3 regions of the Anaerobacillus sp. QJM3NY_32 genome follow, and region 2 is predicted to be linked to each of the others. Evidence: a T-box and tRNA genes for the amino acid it is inferred to sense, from the RefSeq annotation. Region 2 holds a T-box; the other regions hold tRNA genes.

Region 1 (5,062 bases), 680 kb from region 2:
TAAGGTTCATAACAGCTGGAAACTCTTCTATATTAATCACCATAACGCCGATAGCGCCTGCAATATATGTAAGTACCATGAATGGAACAATCTTCTCAGCTACAGAACCAATTCTACGTATTCCACCGAATACAACAATTGATATAAGGATAATTAATAAGACACCTGTTACCCAAGTCGGTAATCCAAAAGAACTTTCTGAGAGTGTTGAAATGGAGTTGGTTTGGACCATGACACTTGGAATGATTTCAATCATCAGTCCAAAAGCGAATAGAGATGAAGCGAACTTCCATCCCAAGCCTTTTTTTATGTAATACATTGGGCCACCAACATAAACGCCATTTTTGTCTTCCTCTCGGTATTTGATCCCAAGAACAATTTCCGAGAATTTTGTAGACATTCCAATAATAGCGACAATCCACATCCAGAAAATAGCGCCAGGTCCTCCAAAAGCGATTGCCACAGGAACCCCAACAATGTTTGTAGCACCTGCAGTAGATGCGAGAGCGGAGGCAAAGGCTTGAAATGGAGAAATTGTTCCATCACCTTTTTCTTTTTTGAAAATTTTACCGATGGTATGTTTTAAAGCGTGGGGAAAAAAGATTATTTGAAAGAAGCCGAGGCGGATTGTTAAAAATAATCCACCGCCTAAGAGTAAAATCATCATAGGATAACCCCAGATGAACGCGGAAAATTCAGTTATTGCATTAAGAATATAGTCCATATCAATCTCTCCTTATAGGTAATACTCATTTAATTATCCATATAAAGGGAGGCCGAAACGCTATTTACAAAATTATGAAAAAATGAGCATAAAGACACAGAGCCGGTTTTCACCGGCTCTGGATTAATGGACCTGGGGAGGCTGATTATTCTGTTGTTGCTGCGGAGCTGTTAGTTGGTTTTTAACTTGTTGAATTTCATTGGTTTGGGCTTTGGCAGCTGGCTGATAATACCCTTTTTGTTTAGCGTATTGATAAAGGTTATACTGTCGCTGCTCATCAGTATTTCTAATTTGTTGAAGAGCCTGACGAAGTTGTTGATTGTCAGCTTGAGAAATGACGCTCCCGTAATTACTTAAGCTGCTGTTCAATACGGATAAATAATCATTTACCATGTCTTTCTCATTCATAAAATCCCTCCTTAACTTAAGAAGCCGATTAATTGTTGTTGTGTGTTGCGTGCGTCTTGTGCATCCTTTTGAAGCATTTGCTTAAGCTGCGGACAAGTACAAGATTGGGCATAGGAATCAAGTTTGTTTGCGAGTGTTTCATGTCCGCCGATCATGTGACGCAGGTTTTGAAGTTCAAGTTCGTTCAGCTGAGTCATCCTGTTTCCCTCCTTCATTTCACATAGTATGAATGGAGAAAAACCAAATTATACTCACTTAAGCGATAACATTTCGCTCGTTAGAAAACTGCTGATACGTTTTTTTAATCATAATACTCTTTAGAATTTGGACAACATGATAAACATCTTCAAATGATGAATAGAGAGCAATTGGTGCAAGGCGAATGACGTTTGGTGAGCGGAAATCTGGAATGACGCCTTTTTGTTTTAGCGCTTTGCAAATTCGAGCAGCTTCATCGTGCTCGAGACAAATATGCCCACCCCGTCGATCATCTTCTGATGGATTAGTGATTGTAAAACCATCTTCAGCAAGATTTTCTTTAATAAGACACATTAAATAGTTGGTAAGAGACAATGATTTTTCTCGAATCGCATCTATGCCAGCTTCGTTCATCAATTCCAAAGCTCCTATTAAAGGAGCCATACTAAAAATGTGGGGTGTGCCTATTTGAAATGCGCCAGCGGTTTCAGCATGAGTAAGCGTATGGCTCATATCGAATTGCACTTCTTTCTTGGAACTGAACCATCCAGCAAGACCGGGTCGTCTGCCAAGGTGGTTTTCGTGCACAAAAAGTCCACCAACACCACCAGGGCCACTATTTAAGTACTTGTATGTACACCAAACCGCGAAGTCAACGTTCCAGTCGTGAAGTTTATGTGGAATGGCTCCGATTGAATGAGCTAAGTCAAAGCCAATGATTACTCCTTTAGAATGGGCTGCTTTTGTGATTTTTTCTATATTTAGTAATTGTCCGCTCCGGTAAAGTACGGAAGGGAGGAGAATAAGGGCTATAGTCTCATCGATGGCCTCAATGATATCTTCTTCCAGGATTGTTCTTCCGTCACGGCTCGGAACTTGTACTAGATTAGTTTTTGGGGATAACCCATGGAGTTCAAGCTGACTTTGAATAGCATAAATGTCAGATGGAAATGTTAAAGAATCGGCTAGTATTTTTGTTTTGTTTCCTGAAGGTTTAAAAAAAGTAGCGAGCATCTGATGAAGGTTAGTTGTAATTGAACCGGTAGTAATTGTTTCAGAAGCATGTGAACCGATTAGCGTTGATGTCATCTCACCGATGTTTTCTGCCATATAAAACCAGGGCTGCTTTCCATCAGACCAGCCATCAATTCCATGTTGCTTCCAGTCATCAAGAGATCGAAGAAGGGATGCTTCCGCATTCTTTGATAGAAGACCAAGTGAATTACCATCCAAATATAGCGTATTTGGATTTAAGTAAAACTTATCACGTAAATGGGCTAAAGGGTCTTTCTTGTCGAATTCTTTTGCGCCTGTAATGGACTGTGATAAACTCATATGTAACAGCTCCTTTTCTACAACTTATCGTATGAGAGGGAGAAGAGCATGTCAACGCTTTCACTCTTTGCAAAAGAAACTTTCTACATTTTTTTAGAATAACGATTGACATTTTAAATGATTCAATGGTATATTATTAAACGTCGCTGATGCACAGCACATGCGGGTGTGGCGGAATTGGCAGACGCGCTAGACTTAGGATCTAGTGTCTTACGACGTGGGGGTTCAAGTCCCTTCACCCGCACCATATATTTTTTGCGCCCGTAGCTCAATTGGATAGAGCGTCTGACTACGGATCAGAAGGTTAGGGATTCGACTTCTCTCGGGCGCACCATACATAATTTAAGTGGCGGTGTAGCTCAGCTGGCTAGAGCGTACGGTTCATACCCGTGAGGTCGGGGGTTCGATCCCCTCCGCCGCTACCATATTACAATTTCATCATGGAGGGGTAGCGAAGTGGCTAAACGCGGCGGACTGTAAATCCGCTCCCTCAGGGTTCGGCGGTTCGAATCCGTCCCCCTCCACCATGATTGGGCTATAGCCAAGCGGTAAGGCAACGGATTTTGATTCCGTCATGCGTTGGTTCGAATCCAGCTAGCCCAGCCATTTTTGCGGGTGTAGTTTAGTGGTAAAACCTCAGCCTTCCAAGCTGATGTCGTGGGTTCGATCCCCATCACCCGCTCCATTACATATTGTAGAAGAGTTTTAAAAGCTACTTCACAACCTGATTTTAATCATGGTATACTTTTGTTGAGATGGAATACCATTCATATCGTGCGCCTTTAGCTCAGTAGGATAGAGCAACAGCCTTCTAAGCTGTGGGTCAGAGGTTCGAATCCTCTAAGGCGCATACCCAAAACTCCTTGAATAAGATTACTTATTCAAGGAGTTTTTTTATCCTATTAATGGCACATGTGTGTTTGCACATACGCTCCATTTCCAATAAACTAGTAATTAATAAATCACTTAGGAAATGGTGACGAAATGAAGCGATATAAAGGAAGAATTATATCTGTTGTAACGTTTTTAATAGCGATTTTATTATGGGATTATTGGCTTTATTCTGTTAATGGAATTAAAATCAATTGGTTAATGGACATATTCTTTACGATCTCAGTTATGGTAATTGTTTGGTGGTTCTCTTCTTATTATGATCGCTCTGTCATACTTCTGTCCAAATTAAAAGATAGTGAGGAAAAATATCGTAAACTATCAGAAAACTATAATAGTGTCATAAACAGCTTAAACGAAGTTGTTTTTCAAACTGGAATAGATGGTAGTTGGATCTGGTTGAATGAAGCGTGGGGTGAGTTAACTGGATACGACGTTCAGGAATCAATAGGCACATACAGCTTATCTTATATACATCCAGATGATCGGCTGAATATACATAAAGAATTATCTCGATTCCAAGATGGCGCAGAAAAATCTAACGTATTTGAATTCAGGGTTCAGAAAAAAGGCGGGGGGTTCGTCTGGTGTGAGGTCTTTATTAAATATGAATATAGCTCTAAAGGAAGATTTGAAGGAATGACAGGAACGATTAAGGATAAAACCTTTAGAAAGCAATCAGAAGAGCGGTTACTTAAAACAAATGAAGCCCTTGCGGTTAAATCTGAAAAGCTAGCATCAGCTGCACAGCTTGCCGCTGGAATTGCTCATGAAGTTCGGAATCCTCTAACATCAGTGAAAGGATTTCTTCAACTGCTTGAGAAGAAGGAATCCACTATGCCGTATTTTGAAATAATCTTTTCAGAAATATCCCGTATCGAATTAGTGCTAAGTGAACTCCTAACGCTAGCAAAGCCGCATAGTACATTATTTACGAATGTTGAAATGAAAGGTTTATTAAAGCAGGTCTCAACCTTGATTGAGTCTAATGCTCTATTGAACGATGTGACATTACAAACGAATTTTGGGAATGAGGAAGCAGTTGTTTTTGCTGATCCTAATCAAATAAAGCAAGTGTTTATTAATCTCATGAAAAACGCTATTGAAGCAATGAGTCTAATGGAGAAATCGAAATATCTTCATGTGAGTATGGATGTTCAAGAGATGTTTATATCTGTAAGGATTACCGACAATGGCGCCGGTATTTCTAAAGAAGATATTGATCGACTAGGGGAACCATTTTTTACAACAAAAGAGAGTGGTACTGGGCTTGGGTTATCAGTGTGTTTGAAGATTATAGAACAACACGGAGGAGAGTTATTAATTGAGAGTGAAGAAGGGCGAGGGTCTACATTTGAAATGAAACTACCTCGTCTTATGATAGATCAGCACATATTGGAATGAAAGGCGAGTGAAACGAAGATTTTACTCGAATGTGCCCGAATCAAGAATCAATAGGATAAGCTAATATAGCTGAAAATTAGAAAAAGACGAACGATACTTGTT
Region 2 (5,062 bases):
TTCATTTGTTTTTGAGCAATAGCATACGATGAAGATTCTTCCATACCTGGATACATCACGTTCGTTATGGCAGGATGCTCAGCTAATTTCTGCATAATTTGTCTAGCATTTGAAGAGTGACGATCCATTCGAATAGGGAGGGTCTTTAAGCCTCTTAACAATAGCCATGCATCGAATGGTGAAAGAATTCCACCTATATCCTTTTGCGTACTTTTAGCAATTGAAGAGATGGTCTCTTGGTCACCCACAACTAAACCAGCTACCACGTCTCCATGGCCACTGATATATTTCGTTGCACTATGCAAAACAATGTCACAGCCAAATTCTAACGGGCGCTGTAAATAAGGAGTCGAAAATGTATTATCCACCACAACCTTAATTCCTTTTTCTTTTGCGACCGCAGAAACCATTTCAAGATCAATTAATTTCAATGTTGGATTAATCGGAGTTTCAATATAAATAACTGTAGTATTTGGACGAATTGCTTTTTGTAATTGCTCAACTGAGTCTAGCGGAAGCAAGTCATGTTCAATCGAAAATTTCTCTTCTAACATTTTAAGTAATCCGAAAGTACATCCGTAGACCCCTTCTGAACAAAGAATGTGGTCGCCTGTCTTCACTAGGTTCAAAAGAACAGCAGACACGGCAGCCATTCCCGAACCAAACGCTAAGCCTGCCTCAGCATTTTCAAGAGAGGCAATCCGCTTTTCCAACATTCGAACAGTAGGGTTTCCAAGTCTTGAATAAATATAGCCAGGTTCCTCACCTGCAAACCTTCGTTCACCAGCCTCAGCCGTTTCAAATGTAAAAGTTGATGTTTGATAAATAGGAGATGCCAGGCTGTTGTGATGCGATTTAGATTCATATCCATCATGAATTGTTTTTGTCTCAAAGCGATGCTTCCCTGTCAAAGTTATAACCCCCTGTTATAAAAATAGCTAGATACACTTCCATTGTAAGCGCTTTCTATTATAAGGTGAAGAGGTATTTATCTTTCTTATATCCTAAAAATGATGTCGACGTGCTATCTATCCATCTCATTTCTACTAAAGTTGACATCTAATACTGAAAGAGTTACAATAGCATTTGTGTAAAATAAGAATGGGCAGCAGCGTGACGGGCTGTGATTTCATTGTGTTCCTTTTAATAGGTACGCCGCGTAACCTCCGGCTGTCGAGGTGAAGGCGTGTGAAAACACAATGTGCACAAACCGGAATCACGACACTGTTTTTATTTTATACCAATAATAATGGTATAAAGGAGGAGCTAATTATGGCTCGTTATACAGGACCAAGTTGGAAAATTTCTCGTCGTCTTGGTATTTCTCTAAGTGGAACAGGTAAAGAATTGGAAAAGCGCCCTTACGCTCCAGGTCAACACGGACCTAACCAGCGTAGAAAGCTTTCTGAATATGGTCTTCAACTTCAAGAGAAGCAAAAGCTTCGTCACATGTACGGCATGACTGAGCGTCAATTCCGACGTCTTTTCGATGATGCTGGCAAAATGAAAGGTGTTCATGGTGAAAACTTCATGATTCTTCTTGAAGCTCGTCTTGATAACCTTGTTTATCGTCTAGGTCTAGCTCGCACTCGCCGTCAGGCTCGTCAGCTAGTTAACCACGGCCACATCACAGTTGATGGCAAACGCGTTGACATTCCTTCTTATCGTGTAGCGACTGGTCAAGTGATCAGCGTTCGTGAGAAGTCTAACAACCTTGACATCATCAAAGAAGCTATCGAAGTAAACAATTTCGTTCCAGAATACCTTACTTTCGATGCAGATAAGCTTGAAGGTACGTTCTCTCGTCTTCCTGAGCGTTCTGAACTTCCTGCTGAAATCACTGAAGCTCTTATCGTTGAGTACTACTCTCGTTAAGCTGTTTCAAAAACCCCGGAACTTATTCCGGGGTTTTTTATGTCCAAATTTACTTAGTACAAAAAATATAAAAAAAAGAGGAAGATCCTCCTCTTTTCAATGGGAGGGTCTTCCTCTTAATGATTGGCTGTTCATAACCGCTGGTGATTTTTTACTCATTTACTCTCTGTGATAACCAACCGTTATTGGGAATCACCAGTATTAGTTAAAATAGCTAAATGATTAATACGTAAGAAGGAAATATTTCTTCTTCCCTCTACGAATAATCACGTATTGATTTTCGATTTGGTCGCTTTCTGAAATAACTTTATCCATTTCCTGACACCGTTCACCGTTGATATACACCGCTCCATTTTTAACATCTTCTCTTGCCTGGCGCTTAGATGAAGAAATACCAGCTTCTACAAGAAGATCGATAAGTCCCTTTTCATTATCTTCTACATGGAAAGAAGGAACATCCTTAAATCCTAAACGGATTTCATCAGCTGTTAGCTGTTTAATGTCACCACTGAACAGCGCTTCCGAGATGTTGATTGCCTGCTGAAGCTTTTCTTCTCCGTGAACAAGCTTTGTCACTTCTTCAGCAAGAGTACGATGAGCTTCTCTCTTTTCCGGTGCTTCGATATGTTTTGATTCAATCTCTTTAATTTCTTCAATACTTAAAAATGTAAAGTAATGAAGAAATTTCACAACATCACGATCATCTGTGTTAATCCAGAACTGATAGAATTCGTAAGGAGAGGTTTTATCGGCATCAAGCCAAATCGCTCCACCTTCAGATTTACCGAACTTAGAACCATCACTCTTCGTAACAAGTGGGAATGTTGCTCCATAGGCTTTTGAAGACTCTTCGCTGCCTTCTTCTTTACGAATCAGTTCAAGACCTGCTGTAATGTTCCCCCATTGGTCACTTCCTCCAATTTGAAGACGACAGTTTTCTTTCCGGTAAAGCTGAAGAAAATCATATGATTGAAGAATCATATACGTAAATTCTGTAAAAGAAATTCCCGCTTCAAGACGTGAAGTAACAGAATCTTTCGCAAGCATATAGTTCAAACCAAAGTTCTTTCCAACATCACGCAGGAATGGAATAACATTTAGCTCCCCAATCCAGTCGTAGTTGTTTACAGCTTTTGCAGAGTTCGCATCTGTTCCAAAATCCAAAAAGCGAGCAAGCTGTCCCTGTAACTTATTCGTCCAATCTTTTACAATGTCTTCTGAATTCAACGTACGTTCATTTGAACGGCCACTAGGGTCACCAATCAGCCCAGTAGCTCCACCAACAAGCGCAATCGGCGTGTGGCCAGCTAACTGAAATCTACGTAGGGCTAGAATAGGCAAAAGATGCCCAATATGAAGGCTATCAGCTGTAGGATCAAAGCCAGAATAAAGAGCAATGCGGTTTTCTGAAAGTTCCTTTTCAAGGCCCTCTCTATCTGTAACTTGATTTAAAAGTCCTCTTGCTTCTAATTCTTCTAATATGTGCATGTAATCGACTTCCTTTCGTTAATAATATCTTTTGGCAAACCACTAAAATAATCCAAATGGGCAAAAAAACAAAAAAAACCCGCCCCAGAAAAGGGACGAGTTTCATCGCGGTACCACCCTTGTTGAAGAAAGTAACCTTTCTCCCACTCAGTCAGAATAACGGTCTGAACCGTCTAATGCTACACAGACACTGTCTTTCCCATTAGATGCTCATGGAGGTAATTCACATTTTCCTTTATGCTGATTCTCACCGCACATCAGCTCTCTGAAAAAGGGAGAAAAATGCTACTTCGTCCAATCAAGGCATGTCGTTCATTAAAAAACACTAATTAAATTAATATCACAAAGGTAAAATCATGTCAATTCTAAGCCTACAGAAATCCCTACCAGTTTATACAAATCTCGACGACATATGCTATAATAAACAGGATTAATTTGAGGGGGTATAGGAATGCGAGAGCTTTTTTCTTCTATCAGGCAGAAGTGGAACGCGTTCATTGATAGATTACAAGAATATAACATCTTAACCGGGTCCAGGATCGCCTACAAAGTGACTTGGAATTTATTTCTTATTTTTATCGTGCTAGGTCTAATGGGCACTATTTTCGCCGGTGGTGTTGGTGCAGGATATTTCGCATCACTTGTTAAAGATGAACCGATTCGCTCTTACGATGAGATGAAGAGAGACGTTTATAACTATGAAGAAACCAGTGAGGTATATTTTGCAGGTGATGTTCTTCTTGGTAACTTTCGTTCTGATATTGAGCGAAAAGAGGTTGAGTTAAAAAACGTTTCTCCTCTTCTACAAAAAGCAGTTATTTCCACAGAAGATGAATATTTCTTCGATCACGATGGTATTGTTCCAAAAGCAATTGGACGTGCCGTTCTTCAAGAAGTCACCAATTCAGATGATCGAAGCGGTGGTAGTACATTAACACAACAGTTAGTTAAGAACCAGATTCTAACAAGAGAAGTTTCTTTCGAACGAAAAGCAAAAGAAATGCTACTCGCTCTTCGACTCGAAAATTTCTTTAATAAAGAAGAAATTCTAGAAGCATACCTTAATATCGTTCCTTATGGACGAAATGCTTCCGGTAATAATATTGCGGGCGTACAAGCAGCCTCACAGGGCATATTTGGTGTAAATGCTAGTGATTTAAATTTGCCTCAAGCTGCATTCATTGCAGGTATTCCCAAAAACCCTTATACATACACCCCTTTTACAAATTCGGGTGAGGTAAAGAAGGATCTTTCAGCTGGAATCGATCGGATGGAATTTGTTCTATATCGTATGTATGAAGAAGAAACAATCACTGAAGAAGAGTATAACAAAGCGCTAGAATACGATATTGAAAAAAATCTAGCTGAGTCTTCGCCTTCGCCAGTAGAAAAATACCCTTACCTTACATTTGAGATTGAAGATCGTGCGAAGCGAGTTCTTGCCGAGCAGATCGCGAATGAAGAAGGATATGACGGGAAGGAACTTTCGAAGAGTGTAGACTATTACAATCAAATCACTTATGATGCTAACGTTACTGGTAGATCTGCAACGGAAATAGCCAAGAAAATGGATTTGAAATGGGAAGAAGTTCAAGAAAATTCAGATGTATTCCTTGAATTTATGAGTAATGCAGAGAAAGAGCTTCGCAAAAATGGATATAAAATTTATACTACAATTGACAAAGATATTTATGAATCT
Region 3 (5,062 bases), 1.4 Mb from region 2:
TATTATAGTTACGTATCAGGAAAAACAAAGTTTCACTTTTTCTAAAAAAACATTTTCTAATCTTTCCTTATTCTATCACGTTTGAATTACTGTTTTTAATGAAAATACATAATTTTCTAGTGAAAATAGTTTATTTTTTTAATATATAGGGTATAAAGCTATAAATTATTGAGAGGGTGGTTCGGCTCATGGAAAGGTTGAATCGAAAAATAAGCTTTCAAATAAAAAGCGAGAAAGATCATCTCCTTCAAGAAATTGAGGCTTCCCGCAATAAAATGAATTTATTAGCAAGGAACAAACCACTTAGTTCTTCCGAAATAATTGAAATTAGCACTTATCTGGACTATCTATTAAACGAATATGATCAATGTCGAAATAAAAAAACAGCGGCTTTATCTTAAGATAAAGTCGCTGCCTTTGTGTTTATTTTAATTTTTCCCCAAATAAAGATCCCATTAAAGCGACGGCAACAGTAGCCGTTTTATTTTTCTCGTCTAAAATAGGATTCACTTCAACGAATTCTGCAGAAGTTAAAATGTTTGATTCTGCAAGCATTTCCATCGCAAGATGACTCTCACGATAGCTAATTCCTCCAAGTACTGGTGTACCTACTCCAGGAGCATCGTGCGGATCAAGTCCATCAAGGTCAAGACTTAAATGCACCCCATCAGTGTCTTTCGATACATACTCGATAGCCTCTTCCATTACTTGCGTCATACCCATACGGTCAACTTCATGCATCGTATATACTTTAATACCTTTTTCTTTAATCAGTTTACGCTCACCATCATCAAGAGAACGAGCTCCGATAATCACAATGTTTTCTGGTTTAATTTTAGGTGAATATCCTGAAATGCTAGTTAAAGACTCATCACCAATACCAAGACTAACTGCAAGTGGCATTCCATGAATATTTCCTGATGGTGACGTTTCGGAGTTATTTAAATCACCATGCGCATCGTACCAAATAACGCCTAAATTTTCATAATTACGTGCTACACCGGCAAGAGTGCCAATAGCAATACTATGATCTCCACCAAACACTAGTGGAAAGCGCTTTCGATTAATCACTTCATTTACAACATTTGAAAGCTTTTCGCTAGCATCAGCAACTTCTTTCAAATTTTTAAGTTGATGATCCTGTTCTTCTGGACGCTTTTCTGGCCTTCCTATTTCAATATCCCCAAGATCTTCAATATCGTAATTCAAATTTGATAACCGTTCTACAATTCCAGCATATCTGATCGCACTTGGACCCATGTCTACCCCGCGTCTCATTTGGCCAAGATCCATTGGTACTCCTATAATCGAAAGTTTATTATTCATTATGTAGCCTCCTCGTATCCTAGTCTAGCTCTATTCTACCCATATTCCAGTAAATGACTCAACCTGACATAAAATACGAATAAATATTCATACAATTACGTAAATTGATGTTCTTTACGGATAAATATAAGGAACAGTAGCCTGGCCGTGGAGGATCTGAATCATATATCATCTGCAAGGCGCATTAGAAATAGAAAAGTTTCCTACTTCAAAATGATTTTATGACATAAAAAAAACCCTAAACATTGTTTAAGGAAAATGGTGGAGCCTAGCGGGATCGAACCGCTGACCTCCTGCGTGCAAGGCAGGCGCTCTCCCAGCTGAGCTAAGGCCCCATTTGGAGCGGGTGATGGGGATCGAACCCACGACATCAGCTTGGAAGGCTGAGGTTTTACCACTAAACTACACCCGCATATAAAGTTTGGAGCGGAAGACGGGATTCGAACCCGCGACCCCCACCTTGGCAAGGTGATGTTCTACCACTGAACTACTTCCGCATATGGTGAGCCATGAAGGACTCGAACCTTCGACCCTCTGATTAAAAGTCAGATGCTCTACCAACTGAGCTAATGGCTCTTACTGGTGGAGGGGGACGGATTCGAACCGCCGAACCCTGAGGGAGCGGATTTACAGTCCGCCGCGTTTAGCCACTTCGCTACCCCTCCACTGGAAAAATGGTGCCGGCCAGAGGACTTGAACCCCCAACCTACTGATTACAAATCAGTTGCTCTACCAATTGAGCTAGGCCGGCAAATATATAGTATTAACAAATAAAAAAGAGTGCACTCTACTGAGTACTCCTGAAGGTAAAGCAATTATTAAGAAAAATGGTGGAGGATGACGGGCTCGAACCGCCGACCCTCTGCTTGTAAGGCAGATGCTCTCCCAGCTGAGCTAATCCTCCACAGAGTATAGATAAATTAAATTGGTGACCCGTACGGGATTCGAACCCGTGTTACCGCCGTGAAAGGGCGGTGTCTTAACCGCTTGACCAACGGGCCATGTCCTGGAGCTTCCAACCGGATTCGAACCGATGACCCCTTCCTTACCATGGAAGTGCTCTACCTGCTGAGCTATGGAAGCATAATGGCTCCACAGGTAGGATTCGAACCTACGACCGATCGGTTAACAGCCGATTGCTCTACCACTGAGCTACTGTGGAATATTGGTCAGCCTGGCAACGTCCTACTCTTGCAGGGGGAGATCCCCCAACTACCATCGGCGCTGAAGAGCTTAACTTCCGTGTTCGGCATGGGAACGGGTGTGGCCTCTTCGCCATCATTACCAGACTAATCAAAGGTTGTTCCACTAGAAAGTGTTTAACCAAGGACAAGATATATCTTACTATATTTCTTTATAAAGATCAAGAAAAATTTTCATTCCTTGAAAACTAGATAGCACGCACAACGTTTTCCAATAACAATGTCTAGTTCCGCAGGCTACATTCTTGCCCATTTCACTCTTTCACTTCAGGCGAAAAGCGCCTTACGTTCAAGAGCTCCAATGGTCTACGAAAGTGACCAAGCCTGCTTTACTTTTCGTTTTTAGGTTAAGCCCTCGATCGATTAGTATTCGTCAGCTCCACGTGTTGCCACGCTTCCACCCCGAACCTATCTACCTCATCATCTCTAAGGGATCTTACCAGCTTCATGCTGTGGGAAATCTCATCTCGAGGGGGGCTTCATGCTTAGATGCTTTCAGCACTTATCCCTTCCACACGTAGCTACCCAGCTATGCTCCTGGCGGAACAACTGGTACACCAGCGGTGTGTCCATCCCGGTCCTCTCGTACTAAGGACAGCTCCTCTCAAATTTCCTGCGCCCGCGACGGATAGGGACCGAACTGTCTCACGACGTTCTGAACCCAGCTCGCGTACCGCTTTAATGGGCGAACAGCCCAACCCTTGGGACCTACTTCAGCCCCAGGATGCGATGAGCCGACATCGAGGTGCCAAACCTCCCCGTCGATGTGGACTCTTGGGGGAGATAAGCCTGTTATCCCCAGGGTAGCTTTTATCCGTTGAGCGATGGCCCTTCCATGCGGAACCACCGGATCACTAAGCCCGACTTTCGTCCCTGCTCGACTTGTAGGTCTCGCAGTCAAGCTCCCTTGTGCCTTTACACTCTGCGAATGATTTCCAACCATTCTGAGGGAACCTTTGGGCGCCTCCGTTACACTTTAGGAGGCGACCGCCCCAGTCAAACTGCCCACCTGACACTGTCTCCGCACCGGATCACGGTGCTGGGTTAGAATGTCAGTACAGCCAGGGTAGTATCCCACCGACGCCTCCATCGAACCTGGCGGTCCGACTTCTATGGCTCCTACCTATCCTGTACAAGCTGTACCAAAATCCAATATCAGGCTACAGTAAAGCTCCATGGGGTCTTTCCGTCCTGTCGCGGGTAACCTGCATCTTCACAGGTACTATAATTTCACCGGGTCTCTCGTTGAGACAGTATCCAAGTCGTTGCACCTTTCGTGCGGGTCGGAACTTACCCGACAAGGAATTTCGCTACCTTAGGACCGTTATAGTTACGGCCGCCGTTTACTGGGGCTTCGATTCAGAGCTTCTCCCGTAAGGGATAACCCCTCCTCTTAACCTTCCAGCACCGGGCAGGTGTCAGCCCCTATACTTCGCCTTACGGCTTTGCAGAGACCTGTGTTTTTGCTAAACAGTCGCTTGGATCTTTTCACTGCGGCTCCCCTGGGCTATAAACCCGAGGAAGCACCCCTTCTCCCGAAGTTACGGGGTCATTTTGCCGAGTTCCTTAACGAGAGTTCTCCCGATCGTCTTAGGATTCTCTCCTCGCCTACCTGTGTCGGTTTGCGGTACGGGCACCTTTTTCCTCACTAGAGGCTTTTCTTGGCAGCGTAGAATCAAGGACTTCGGTACTAAATTTCCCTCGCCATCACGACTCAGCCTTCATGGTGAACGGATTTGCCTATTCACCAGCCTAATCGCTTGGACGCGCATTTCCAGTAGCGCGCTCTCCCTATCTTTCTGCGTCCCCCCGTCGTTCAAACGGAAAGGAGGTGGTACAGGAATATCAACCTGTTATCCATCGCCTACGCCTTTCGGCCTCGGCTTAGGTCCCGACTAACCCTGAGCGGACGAGCCTTCCTCAGGAAACCTTGGGCTTTCGACGGACAAGATTCTCACTTGTCTTTCGCTACTCATACCGGCATTCTCACTTCTAAGCGCTCCACCAGTCCTTTCGGTCTGACTTCACAGCCCTTAGAACGCTCTCCTACCATTGTCGTAAGACAATCCACAGCTTCGGTGATACGTTTAGCCCCGGTACATTTTCGGCGCAGCGTCACTCGACCAGTGAGCTATTACGCACTCTTTAAATGATGGCTGCTTCTAAGCCAACATCCTGGTTGTCTAAGCAACGCCACATCCTTTTCCACTTAACGTATACTTTGGGACCTTAGCTGGTGGTCTGGGCTGTTTCCCTCTCGACTACGGATCTTATCACTCGCAGTCTGACTCCCGCGGATAAATCGTTGGCATTCGGAGTTTGACTGGATTCGGTAATCCGGTAAGGACCCCTAGTCCAATCAGTGCTCTACCTCCAAGATTCTTGCCGCGAGGCTAGCCCTAAAGCTATTTCGGAGAGAACCAGCTATCTCCAGGTTCGATTGGCATTTCACCGCTACCCACACCTCATCCCCGCATTTTTCAACATGCGTGGGTTCGGGCCTCCATTCAGTGTTACCTGAACTTCACCCTGGA

Evidence for each region. The T-box of region 2 lies ahead of tyrS (tyrosine--tRNA ligase). A T-box ahead of a tRNA ligase gene usually reads a tRNA of that ligase, here a tRNA-Tyr.
Region 1: it has a tRNA-Tyr gene. The T-box ahead of tyrS (tyrosine--tRNA ligase) is inferred to sense a tRNA for this amino acid. The anticodon was not compared.
Region 3: it has a tRNA-Tyr gene. The T-box ahead of tyrS (tyrosine--tRNA ligase) is inferred to sense a tRNA for this amino acid. The anticodon was not compared.

The regions. Positions count from the first base shown of each region.
Region 1 is NZ_CM149684.1:2,429,077-2,434,138, reverse strand. It holds gene AC0VYH_RS12760 (alanine/glycine:cation symporter family protein) at 1-724, opposite strand, end outside; gene AC0VYH_RS12755 (spore coat protein) at 848-1,132, opposite strand; gene AC0VYH_RS12750 (hypothetical protein) at 1,144-1,329, opposite strand; gene kynU (kynureninase) at 1,388-2,665, opposite strand; tRNA gene AC0VYH_RS12740 (tRNA-Leu) at 2,828-2,912, shown strand; tRNA gene AC0VYH_RS12735 (tRNA-Arg) at 2,923-2,999, shown strand; tRNA gene AC0VYH_RS12730 (tRNA-Met) at 3,014-3,090, shown strand; tRNA gene AC0VYH_RS12725 (tRNA-Tyr) at 3,108-3,192, shown strand; tRNA gene AC0VYH_RS12720 (tRNA-Gln) at 3,197-3,271, shown strand; tRNA gene AC0VYH_RS12715 (tRNA-Gly) at 3,277-3,350, shown strand; tRNA gene AC0VYH_RS12710 (tRNA-Arg) at 3,442-3,515, shown strand; gene AC0VYH_RS12705 (ATP-binding protein) at 3,650-4,960, shown strand.
Region 2 is NZ_CM149684.1:3,113,651-3,118,712, forward strand. It holds gene megL (methionine gamma-lyase) at 1-911, opposite strand, end outside; gene rpsD (30S ribosomal protein S4) at 1,273-1,875, shown strand; gene tyrS (tyrosine--tRNA ligase) at 2,098-3,363, opposite strand; T-box leader at 3,452-3,674, opposite strand; gene AC0VYH_RS16345 (transglycosylase domain-containing protein) at 3,815-5,062, shown strand, end outside.
Region 3 is NZ_CM149684.1:168,690-173,751, reverse strand. It holds gene AC0VYH_RS01005 (aspartyl-phosphate phosphatase Spo0E family protein) at 189-401, shown strand; gene rocF (arginase) at 424-1,326, opposite strand; tRNA gene AC0VYH_RS00995 (tRNA-Ala) at 1,586-1,661, opposite strand; tRNA gene AC0VYH_RS00990 (tRNA-Gly) at 1,665-1,738, opposite strand; tRNA gene AC0VYH_RS00985 (tRNA-Gly) at 1,749-1,823, opposite strand; tRNA gene AC0VYH_RS00980 (tRNA-Lys) at 1,827-1,902, opposite strand; tRNA gene AC0VYH_RS00975 (tRNA-Tyr) at 1,907-1,991, opposite strand; tRNA gene AC0VYH_RS00970 (tRNA-Thr) at 2,002-2,077, opposite strand; tRNA gene AC0VYH_RS00965 (tRNA-Val) at 2,155-2,230, opposite strand; tRNA gene AC0VYH_RS00960 (tRNA-Glu) at 2,253-2,327, opposite strand; tRNA gene AC0VYH_RS00955 (tRNA-Thr) at 2,334-2,409, opposite strand; tRNA gene AC0VYH_RS00950 (tRNA-Asn) at 2,414-2,488, opposite strand; rRNA gene rrf (5S ribosomal RNA) at 2,499-2,615, opposite strand; rRNA gene AC0VYH_RS00940 (23S ribosomal RNA) at 2,872-5,062, opposite strand, start outside.